Linked DNA regions of Colwellia sp. M166. The protein of the gene in region 1 binds, or shares a complex with, the protein of each later gene. Links are inferred from orthologs where the notes say so. Each region holds a gene or a part of one and is shown on either strand. Other genes may lie near its edges.

Region 1 (7,876 bases):
CCAGCAATAGCATGACGAACCGCTGGAATTAATAAGCTCAAGCCAAGAAAGTCAGTAACAAAGCCTGGCGTTACTAACAATACACCGGCAACAAGTAACATAAGTCCGGTAACAATTTCATCAGAAGGCATTTGCCCTTGCGCCATTTTTGTTTGTACTGAATTTAAGGTAGCTAGCCCTTGTTGACGGACATATTTAGCCCCTAACCAGGCGGTAAAAATAACGATAGCAATGGTAGGCCAAAGCCCAAAAATAGCACCGACCTGCAGCAAAACGGAAATTTCAATAATCGGAATAATAATAAAAAATATAAATAACAGGCGAAACATAATCGCTCCTAATCATCTTTAATGAAACTAATATGGGGGTTAACGGGTCTTTTTCAAGCAAGCAAGCTTTTTAGCTACTTACTATTGGGAAATATATAACTAAAGTGAGACCTTACAGATTAAGAAGTCTTAAGGTATAACGTACACTCATACTATTTAAACAACTATAACGAACACACGTTACCTTGTGATAAGTTAAGCTTTTATTAAGGTGTTTTTGATAGGCTAGTAAGCATTACAACCGACCTATCTCGATAGTAGCGACAATAACACTCTTATGAGTGTGTAGTAGCTAAGAGATAAATTATTTGTGTTGATATTTTACCTAACATTATTTAGGTGTATCATGAACTAGCGCATGCCGTTAATGCGACGCCACATATAATTCAACACATTTAATTCAATTTATAATTGCATTAAACAAGGGTCTGATAAGACATTTTTTAAGATTATCACTTTGAACATCCAGCAAGGTGGTTATCAATATTCAAACTGGATAAATGAGTCTTTAAAATAACGGTTATGAAAAAAATTGTTGCTGTTTTTTGGTTAGTTCTTGCCAGTTTATCTTTTGCTACTACGCCTTTAGTCAATGCCCAAGAATCTATTTTTAGCTCTTCTGCATCATTATTTAGTAATGATAATGAATTTTTAAGAGTTGACGATGCTTTTATTTTTGATTTTCATCAACAAAAAAACAAATTAAAAATAAGCTTTAATATTGCTGAAGGCTATTATTTATATCGTCACCAATTTAAGTTTTCTACAAAAAATGCTGTTATCGTACCGGTAAACCTACCCGAAGGTGAGCATCATGAAGATGAGTTCTTTGGTGTTCAGCAAATATTTACCGGACAATTAGCCTTTACTGTTGATATTGAACAAGCTAATAGCGATGCCAGTATTACCGTGCGTTATCAAGGTTGTGCCTTTAAAGGTTTATGTTACCCACCAACAAAAAAGACCATAGATTTAAGTAGAGTTGATTTAACGGCGAGCCCTACTAGCAATACACAAAACGTATTAGCAGCATTAGATGCAAACAATTCACCGCAAGCTAGCAACGATACAAGTAAAATAGTTGCTGACAGCAGTGAACAACATCAATTAGCTGATATGCTCAAAGGTGACAACATCTGGTTAACACTGGTGGCATTTTTTATTGGCGGTTTGTTGTTGTCTTTCACCCCCTGTGTTTTTCCTATGTATCCCATTCTAACCGGTATTATTGTTGGTCAAGGTGATAAACTTTCAACAAGAAGAGCCTTTGCTTTATCGTTTGCTTATGTTCAAGGTATGGCGGTTACCTACACGTTACTTGGCATTGTTGTTGCTATTGCAGGCGCACAATTCCAAGCTATGTTTCAACACCCTATCGTACTTATCGCCTTAAGTATTTTATTTATTTTCCTAGCGCTTTCGATGTTCGGTATATTTAATTTAGCGCTACCAAGTAGCTGGCAAAACAAACTCAATCAGCTTAGTAGTAATCAAAAAGGCGGCTCTTATGTTGGCGTATTAGTGATGGGTGCTATTTCTGGTTTAGTGGCATCGCCATGTACTACCGCACCATTGACCGGTGCATTGTTATACATCTCGCAATCAGGTGACATATTACTTGGTGCTTCAGCATTATATGCACTAAGTTTAGGTATGGGTTTACCGTTACTCGTACTAGGTAGTTCAGGTGGTAAGTTGTTACCTAAAGCAGGTAACTGGATGAATGTTATTAAGAACATATTCGGCTTATTACTACTTGCTGTGCCGATATTCTTATTAGAGCGTTTTTTGCCTGTATTTGTTATCGACGTGCTTTGGGCTGTACTTATTTTGGCTACCGCCGGTTACTTTTATACCGTTAATCAAAACTCGGCTAAAACCTTTGGCTTTGGCTTGCGCAGTATCATCATCTTTTTAGTCTTCTTTATTGGTGCTAATAAGGCTTACCAGTTAATTTATCCAGTAACTCATGTTGCCACATCAACACAAACTGAAAGCCATGGTTTTGAGCAGGTAAAGAATCTAACAGAGATGAATCAAGCAATTGCTAAAGCTAATGCAGAAGGCAAAACGGTTATGGTCGACCTTTATGCCGACTGGTGTGTTGCATGTAAAGAATTTGAAGAATACACCTTCTTTGAAGCCAACGTGCAAAAATCACTATCAAATACCTTGCTGTTGCAAATAGATTTGACTGATACTGGCTCAGAAGACAGCCTTGAACTGATGTCTCATTTTGATATTTTTGGTTTACCGTCGATTTTATTCTTTGACAAACAAGGTAATGAATTACCACAACGCAGAGTCACAGGTTTTATGGCTGCTGATGAATTCTCAGCGCATGTAGATAAGACATTTTCACTCTAACTTTTGCCTTGTATACGTCAAGCTGACAGTCATTTAATAAAAAGCGCCAAAGGGCGCTTTTATTTTGCATATACGGCGTAAAATTAATAGTTTGTGGAGCCATTGATATAACATGTAAAGACTAAAACCATCAGTTGTTTATTTGCATTGCTATATCAATAAATCACCACGTCATTACGGTATAATTTGATTAATATCAGAAGTCTTAAGTGCATTCAGCTTAATGACTATCCGAGCTACTTAACACCTTCCAGCAACCATCAACCATTTCATGCTCAATAAAGTCGAAAATTTCAGCTTCAGGGATAGGTTTTGAAAAGTAATAACCCTGAATAAGATCACAATCATTTTCAGTTAAACTGCGCAACTGAGCTTGTGTCTCAACACCTTCAGCAGTTACGATAAGTCCTAAATTCTTCACCATTGCAATAGTTGACATAATGATTTGGAAATCGGCATGATTCTCTAACATGCCAAAAACAAAGCTCTTATCTATTTTAATGACATCAACAGGCATGCGCTTTAAGTAAGCTAATGAGGAGTAACCTGTGCCAAAATCGTCAATGGCAAAGCTAAAGCCTAATTCCCGTAATGCATCCATGGTTTCTATCGCTTTATCTATATCTTTAACCAAGGTTTGCTCGGTTAGCTCTAATTCAAAGTTTTGTGCATTAACCTTAAACTCTGCAAGCAATCGCTTTAAGTAATCTGGCAGATTAATATCAGCAAATTGTGCTGCCGATAAATTGATCGCAATAATGACATCACTTAATCCCATATCTCGCATACGACAATATAATTCAAAACAACGATGAATGACCCAATAACCTAGTGCAATCATATGCTCAGAGTTTTCTAAAATAGGAATAAAATCATCAGGAGAAACCATACCTCGCTCAGGGTGTTGCCAGCGTAATAAAGCCTCAAAACCATGAACTTTATTAGTTTTTGCCACCAACTGTGGCTGTAAACTTAAACTAAACTGTCCTTTGGCAAGCGCTTGCTTAACTTCACCCTCCATCATGACTCTCTGCGCTACACGCTGTAACATATCACCATGATAAACAAAGTACTGATCACCACCATTATCTTTTGCTTCATACATAGCAATATCGGCGTGACTGACCAATTCACTGGCTTGTATTAAACTACCGTCAGTCATGGCTATACCAATACTACTGGTGACATAAAACATGCCTGTACAAATTTTAATTGGTTGTTGAAAGCTTTTTATAATGACTTTAGCCAAATTTTCAGCATCTTCATATGAAGTATTGCTCTCTAATAAAATAACAAATTCATCACCACCAAAACGGCAAACCATATCAGCACTACCAACACTCAGGTTAATTCTATTTGCCGCCTCAATCAGTAATTTATCGCCCTCACCATGTCCGTGACTATCATTTACCTTTTTAAAGTCGTCCAAATCAAGAAACAAAATGCCAATATTACAGTTATTACGTGTACCCTTTTGTAAGTATTTACGCAGTTGATAATTCAACATATTACGATTAGGTAGCCCCGTTAATAAGTCATACATCGCAATATTTTCGAGCTCTTTGGTTTTTTGCGTTATTTCTATATTGAGTTTCTCTAGTTCATAACTCAAATCTGTCGTGGCATTAATCAATACATCTATTTCATCTGGAAATACTTTTGATTGCGCTATTCTTGTCTGGCGAAATTGAGTAAATTCTTTACGTGCTAATAAAGGTAATATATCTGAAAGTATTGATAGCTTCTTAATAGAAGGTCCCGCAACAAAATATACTAAAAAAGCCAAAACAATAAAAATGGCTAACGCTGACAATATAAACTGCATACGATGCGCTTGATATTTATCAATAAAAGAGCTGACATCATCAACTTGCGCCATATAAAAGTCTTGAGAAGCTGAGGATGCTAACGGTAATAAATTAATCAAATAACTACGCTGTTGATACTCAACCTGTAAACCGTCCATTTTAACCTTTAACAATAATTCAGACGGCTTACTCTGAGTAAAAAGCGTTTTCATTAATGGCGCAGCAGAAGAAGTGACAATTTTTGCTTGAGCTAAGGTCGACGCCTGTGCTTTATTAAAAGCGACAATCGCCACTTGGTTCTCTAGTGCTTGATTGATTGCATAGATAACATCAACAAATGATATCGCCATAGTGACAATCGCCATTTCACCTCGAGCATTCAATATCGGTATCGAGATTAACTGTTGGCACTGTTGCACACAGCTTAAATAGTCATCAGGAGAAAAGCTTGCACTCACTCGCTGCATACTTGCAAGCACCTGTTTCGATAATGGTGCAGATTGATAAATAGGCTTAAGATCACTAGAAACTAACCATAACGCTTCAACATTATGGTTGATTTGCAAAGCATCAAACTGTTGCTCTAAAGCGTTGGCAGCATGTTTGAAGTTTGACTGCTCTTTAAGTTGAATAAGATCGGTGAATGATTCTAACCAAATCCGTGCTTGTTCTCTAACAATGCGACTTTGCAGGTTAAATTGTGCATTGCCTTGTCGTAATTTAGTGCTTTGATATTGAGAAAACTCCTGATCTAATCGAGCAACCGACAATATAGAAATTGACAAGCTTAATAGCAGTAAAGCACTGACAACTAATACAAATAATTTAACTGAAACACTAACAAAACGAATCTTCATCATTAAAACCAATACATCAGTTGAATAGCCCAAACCTGCCAGTTTTCATTTGCATTAGCAACGGGGTTAGGTTGTACGATTGGCGATAGCCTAGCGCCACCTTGCATCCAATGATACTCAGCATTCAACCGAAAGTTACTGCTAAAATCATATGAAAGTCCAATCATAGTATCATTGTGAAAACCAAAATATGAGGGTATTAAACCGCCAGAATTTTCTGCCAACTGACTACCATTCTTATCATCTTTATTGGCGTAAAAACGCTCATAGCGAGCCATTAATGACAGATCATTTATTAAGTGATAACTGCCCTGCAGGTAATAGCCTTGCCCTATTTCATCGCGATGAAAGCCAGGAAAATAAAATTCACTGGTAAGAAAGCGCTCTTGAAAAAGTTCGGCACTAAATTGCCAATGCTCGCCTTCATACAAAGCATTAGCGGTATAAAACTGAAATGCAAAATCACCATCAGAAAAAATATCAGTTTCATCTCGTTGATAAGAAAAGCTAGCATCAAGTGCTGAAAGGCCAAATCGCCATTGTGAAAAAGCTGGCCGCCAATAAATACTTGCTTGAGCATCTAGAGCATGCTCTAGCGTTCCCTGTGCCGACTTACCGAGCACAACGTTAGCCTGCTCATCTGAAATGGCACTTTTTCCTCGGCTGAAGTTAAAGTCAATATCACCGAAATAATCATCACTATATTTCAACTTAACCGCAGCACCATCACCACCAACGGCAATATCTCTAAAACCATCAAAATACACCACTTGCGGAATAAGAATAGACGGCCGTGCAAAAGGAATATCACGAGTACTTGAATATAACCAATGGTTGTTTTTTACGCGACCAAAATAGAAGCTAGCTTGCCAAGCTTCATTATAAAAGGCATTCCACTCCAAAAGTAAGTAATCTACACGAAGGCCGGGATGATAACGATTCCCCCCATTAAGGTAGACTGCCTGACCTGCAATACGAAAATCATTATTAATTTGATACGAGGCGTTAATGCCCACTTCGGTTAACTCTAACGATAGACTTTCATCATCATTAATATAATTACTTTTATCTGCGTCAATGATGCCTTGAGCAACAAAGCCATGAATTTGTAATGACTCGCTTTTAACCTCTGCGGCACTGAGATTAAAAATCAAACAAAAGTTACACATAACACTGAAATAATAACAGCTTAAATGAGACGGTTTACTCAGTAACTTTAATGACATTAACATCTTTGGCCTCCGATAAATTTTCCACATAGCCAATAGCACCTTTAGTTGACTTTATCGCTTTGATAAGTTCGCTTTCACTGGCCACTTCAATAGGTGCGACACCATAACCTGAAAATGTTAGCTTGTTCCATATACGGTCAAGTTGATAAGGAAATAAACGCAACTGCTCTTTGCAAAATTTTTGATGGAGTGGACTTTTGCTCGCTAAAACATAGACCACAATAGGCGTGCCATTTTTCCAATGGGCTTGACGCATGGAATATATACGGCGCAATTCGTTAACCGACAACGATGCGGTATCGGCCGTGATATTAGAAATAATATTAATTGCATATACTGGAGAACTAAAGAGTAAAATAATAATAGCAATTTTTAATAATATGACTTTAATAATTTCATCCTTGTAATTAATAGAAGGCAAAGATTATTTAACTCCGCTTACTCCTATGATCAGTTAAACCAATGAATTAATTAAAATTCCTACAGCATTCAGTTTAGTAAATTTATTATAACTTACCTAACATTAACAGCTTTATTTTCTCCCTCAAGTGATTAGACCAGTATTTTGCTGCTATATTCTGCGAAAACACTATAATAATCGTCAAATGAGATTAATTACGACTTTTCAGTCAAATTTATTTCAAACTTATAGTTAAATATGACATGATGCAGTATTACTTAACAATTAAGGTGTTTTTGCCGAAGATGACTACAAAGTTTAACATTTTAGTTTTAAATGGTCCTAATTTAAATATGCTAGGTAAACGTGAGCCAACGATTTACGGCTCATCATCCCTAGCTGAAATTATAGCAAGCTTAACTAGCATTGCCGATAAAATGAACCTACAGCTGAGCCATAAACAATCAAACGCAGAACATATATTGATTGATGAAATTCATGCCAGCTTTGAAAAAATAGACTTTATTATTATCAACCCTGCAGCTTTTACACATACCAGTGTTGCGCTTAGAGATGCTTTATTATCGGTTAATATTCCATTTATTGAAGTTCATTTATCTAACGTCCATGCACGAGAGTCATTTAGACAACATTCATATTTATCAGATATTGCAGTAGGCGTTATCAGTGGTTTAGGCACCAGTGGTTATGAATATGCTTTAGATTTTGCAAGAGATTGGTTAACACACAACACATAGACACTTTTACTTAAGTGATGATATTCACTTAAGTTTTTTATCAATATAAATTAAATAATTATCAAAAGGTATTCACATGGATATTCGTAAAATTAAAAAATTGATTGAGCTAGTTGAAGAATCAG
Region 2 (4,595 bases), 2.0 Mb from region 1 along the record:
ATACGTCTTTGCCTGTCATAGCCACAGGAAGTACTAATTCTTGGATAGACGTTGGCTTTTTAAAGCCTGCATTTTCAACGCCGCCTAATAACGCGGAATCTAGGTCAAACTGTTCAAACATGTAATAATTTTCTTTGGGGATTAATAATTGCGCATTATAATGGCAAAATCATATTTATCCTAAAGATCTTGCCAAATTTGTTTATTTATTATGATATTTTAACTAATCCGACAGAATATCGGCAATTTCAGTGGTTATTTGTTCACACCAACGTTTAATACGCTCTTCACTAGCATCATATTGGTTGTCTTCATCAAGCGCTAAGCCAACAAAATGTTGCTCATCTGCTGTTAATGCTTTTGAGGTGGCAAAGTCATAGCCTTCATTCGGCCAATAACCTATGACATAACCTCCTTGTGCAAGGACTTGCTCATGCAGCATACCGAGCGCATCTTGAAACCAGTCGGTATAACCAATTTGATCGCCCATACCATAAAGTGCGACAATTTTACCTTCAAGATCAATGTCAGCTATTTCTGGCCAGTGTGACTCCCAATCTTCTTGAATTTCACCGTAGTCCCAAGTAGAAATGCCTAAGATTAAAACCTCGTGGTCAGCCATTTCTGCCAGTGGAGTGTCTTTTATATTAAATAAACTGACGATATCGCTACCAAGCTCTGCTTGAATCTTTTCTGCCGCTATTTCGGTATAACAAGTGGTTGAGCCATAAAATAATGCGATGTTCATTGATAAATTACCGAGGTTTGTTGCGAACCATTCTAAATGGTTAGTGAAATAATGACGGGATTTTAACAAAATTTTAGTAAATAAGAAGCTTTCCATTGCCAGAGCTGACAATATTTTTAAAGTGAAATATGCTCTAGCTGATCAAGCGTTATTGCAATTATATGCTTTTCACTGTAATTTTAGTCCGTTAAAAGCGGTCTTTGTGTTTACCTAAAATTACAAATGTAATTTTCCGCTCACTTTTCTCTCAACAAGGTATGGAATTGATTTATGTCTAAGAAGTTTTTATTGGCTGCAGCGCTTGGCCTGTTAAGTTTGGCCAACAATGTCAACGCGTATGTTGAGCCAACAACCTCAGTTGCAAACAGTGTTATGTTAGCTACAGCACAACCTGTAGCTTTTGATGCAGTAAAAGCAAAACTAACTAATACCTTAGGGCTTGATGTTGCTAGCATTAAACCATCTCCTATGGCTGGATTGGTTGAAGTAGTTACTGATCAGGGCTTATTTTATGCTAGTGCTGATGGTGAATTTTTATTGCAAGGGAAAATGTATGGTCTAGGTAATAATGTGACTAATTTGACCGAAGCAAGCTTAGCATTAATACGTATTGAGGGGATGGCGAAATTCTCCGATGCCATGATTGTTTTCCCAGCAAAAGATGAAAAGTATGTGGTTACTGTTTTTACTGATATTACCTGCGGTTATTGTCGTAAAATGCACGAACAAATTGAAGATTATAACGATAAAGGTATTACTGTGCGTTACTTAGCGTATCCACGTGCAGGAGTAAAAGACCGTACGGGTAATTATTCTCAAGGCTTTAAAGATTTACGCTCAATTTGGTGTCATGAAGACCCTCAACAAGCCCTAACCAAAGCAAAAACTGGCGCTGATGTTGCCGCCCGTATTTGTGATAAACCCATTGAAGAAGAGTTTAATTTTGGTCGTCAAGTGGGAGTTACCGGAACGCCAGCGATTATGTTAGCCAACGGCATGATGGTACCTGGTTATCAAGAGCCAAGTAAATTATTTATGTTATTGGAAACTACTTTATAAAGTAAACCATAGCTATATCCATACCGCATGTGGCTTTCAGGACGTTTGAACGAACTCTGCTTCTTGAAGTTTTATGGAAACAGATTATTTATCTAGAAAATGGCAAGTTAATGACTTGCCATTTTTGTCTCTACTATTCTCATTATTAGTACTATTTATTTAAGAAGAGTGATTGATGCAAAAAGAAATTATTCGTCGAGAACACATTAGTGATGAACATTTACCCAGTTCGCTTCATCCTATTGTCCGACAAATATATGCCCGTCGTGGCGTTACTTGTAAAGAACAGCTTGAGTTAACGGCCTCACATTTATGTCCCGTTGAAACATTAAAAGGCTTACCTGAAGCGTGTGAACTTTTATATCAGGCACTAAAAGGGCAAAAAAATATTACCGTGATTGGTGATTTTGATGCTGATGGTGCAACCAGTACGGCACTCATGATGGAAGCATTACAAATGCTTGGCTCAAGCAATCACCACTTTTTAGTACCTAATCGCTTCAAGTATGGTTACGGTTTAACTCCTGAAATTGTTGATATTGCTGTATCACAAGGTGCAGAGGTTTTAGTCACTGTTGATAATGGCATTAGTTGTATGGCAGGGGTTAAAAGGGCGAAAGCGTTAGGATTACAAGTGCTGGTTACCGATCATCACTTGCCCGGTGCCACAACGCCGCCTGCGGATGCAATTGTTAACCCTAATCAAGTGGGGTGTAACTTTGCCAGTAAATCGTTAGCTGGGGTCGGGGTCGCTTTCTATTTTATGTTGGCATTAAGAAAGTATTTACGTGAACAGCAATGGTTTGAGCAGCAAAATATTAAAGAGCCAAATATTGCGCAATTACTCGATTTAGTCGCCTTAGGGACGGTTGCGGATGTGGTGTCACTAGATGCTAATAATCGTATTTTAGTCGAACAGGGTTTAAAACGTATTCGTGCGGGTGCAACACGGCCAGGTATTCAAGCCTTAATTGAAATAGCCGGTAAGAATCAACAAAAATTAGTAGCGAGTGATTTTGGTTTTGCATTAGGGCCAAGGATTAATGCAGCAGGGCGCTTGGATGACATGGCTTTTGGTATCAATTGTTTATTAGCGAAAGATTTGTCAACGGCAAGGGTGATGGCGGCAGATTTGGATGACTTAAATAAAGCGCGTCGTGAAATAGAGCAAGGCATGCAAATCGAAGCTGAGCAAGTACTCGCGAGTTTACAGTTTAGTGAAGAAAATTTACCACACGGTATTAGTTTATTTCATGCTGATTGGCATCAAGGTGTTATTGGCATTGTCGCCGGACGGTTGAAAGAAAAGTATCATCGACCGAGCATTGTTTTTGCTAAAGGCAGCGATAAAAACGTTGCTGATACAAATAACAATAGCGATGAAATTAAAGGCTCTGCACGTTCTATTCCTGGTTTACATATTCGTGATTTATTAGAATATATCGATAGCCAACATCCGGGGATTATTGCAAAGTTTGGTGGTCACGCTATGGCCGCAGGCTTATCAATAGCTAGAGAGCAATTTGAAAGCTTTTCGATGCTATTTGAGCAATATGCTCAGCAATGGTTAAGCCAAGAAGCTTTAACTGGAGTTCTAGCTTCAGATGGTGAATTACTGACTCGAGATATGACATTGACCTTCGCTCAGGTATTACGAGATGCTGGCCCATGGGGACAAAACTTCCCTGAACCATTATTTGATGATGTCTTTACGTTAGTACAGCAACGTATTGTTGGAGAAAAACATTTGAAATTAGTGGTAGAAAAAGATCAGCAAATATTTGATGCCATTGCCTTTAATGTTGACATTAAACGTTGGCCTGATCATCAAGCGAAGCAAGTTAAGCTTGCTTATCGTCTTGATATCAATGAGTTTCGTGGTAAGCAGTCGGTGCAATTAATGGTCGAACAATTAGAATAGCGTTTAGTGTCAGCATAAATGGCTAGTGCTACTAATAATATTTATGTTTTTTAGCTCAAAAAATATCGTAAAAAGGCGATTTGATCAGCCAAGCAAGCATTTATTTCATTGCATAATTAGGCTACAATGCGCGACTATTTTACCCTTAGGTCTTTAGCTGTGACTTGGTCACCAAAATCATATGTTAGAAGTTAATCCAGTACTTAATAAAATTAAAGAAATTCGCGAACGCACCAATATGCTTCGGGGGTACCTTTGACTACGACCAAAAGTCAGAACGTTTGGTTGAAGTTGTTCGTGAATTAGAGTCTGCTGATGTTTGGAATGACCCTGAGCGTGCACAAGCCCTAGGCCGTGAACGAGCCGCATTAGAAGCTGTGGTTGAAACCATTGATGAAATGGATTCCGGCTGTGAAGACATTGAAGGCTTAGTTGAGCTGGCGGTTGAAGCTGACGATGAAGAAACTTTTAATGATGCTGAAGATGAAACACAAGCATTAGAAGCTAGTCTTGAAAAATTAGAATTCCGTCGAATGTTTTCCGGTGAACAAGATGCTAATAACTGTTATTTAGATATCCAATCTGGCTCGGGCGGCACTGAAGCACAAGATTGGGCCGAAATGTTGATGCGGATGTATTTACGTTGGGGGGAAGCTAATGGCTATAAAACAGAAGCCATTGAAGTTACCGATGGCGATGTTGCGGGTATTAAAGGTTGTACCATTAAATACACCGGTGAGTATGCCTTTGGTTGGTTACGTACCGAAACCGGCGTGCATCGTTTAGTACGAAAATCACCGTTCGACTCAAGTGGTCGTCGTCATACCTCATTTGCTTCGGCATTTATTTATCCTGAAATAGACGATA

What was found.
Region 2: the proteins of FGD67_RS14645 (region 1) and dsbC are in contact, whole or in part, in a crystal structure (PDB 1JZD), measured with the Escherichia coli proteins. The link is inferred for Colwellia sp. M166 from one-to-one orthologs.

Annotation. Positions count from the first base shown.
Region 1 is NZ_CP040755.1:3,231,040-3,238,915, reverse strand. The notes cover bases 306-3,273. They hold FGD67_RS14645 (protein-disulfide reductase DsbD), read left to right. Parts: upstream 306-851; coding sequence 852-2,696; downstream 2,697-3,273. Other genes in these bases: FGD67_RS14640 (EAL domain-containing protein), read right to left, coding at 2,917-3,273; FGD67_RS14650 (FxsA family protein), read right to left, coding at 306-329. Outside these bases: more of FGD67_RS14650, read right to left, coding at 1-305; more of FGD67_RS14640, read right to left, coding at 3,274-5,364; FGD67_RS14635 (hypothetical protein), read right to left, coding at 5,364-6,593; FGD67_RS14630 (substrate-binding domain-containing protein), read right to left, coding at 6,565-7,014; aroQ (type II 3-dehydroquinate dehydratase), read left to right, coding at 7,299-7,751; accB (acetyl-CoA carboxylase biotin carboxyl carrier protein), read left to right, coding at 7,828-7,876. UniProt on the Escherichia coli protein: Required to facilitate the formation of correct disulfide bonds in some periplasmic proteins and for the assembly of the periplasmic c-type cytochromes.
Region 2 is NZ_CP040755.1:1,257,535-1,262,129, reverse strand. What follows is about bases 1-2,912. They hold dsbC (bifunctional protein-disulfide isomerase/oxidoreductase DsbC), read left to right. Parts: upstream 1-1,018; coding sequence 1,019-1,807; downstream 1,808-2,912. Other genes in these bases: recJ (single-stranded-DNA-specific exonuclease RecJ), read left to right, coding at 1,983-2,912; fldB (flavodoxin FldB), read right to left, coding at 224-748; srmB (ATP-dependent RNA helicase SrmB), read right to left, coding at 1-121. In the rest of the region: more of recJ, read left to right, coding at 2,913-3,728. UniProt on the Escherichia coli protein: Acts as a disulfide isomerase, interacting with incorrectly folded proteins to correct non-native disulfide bonds.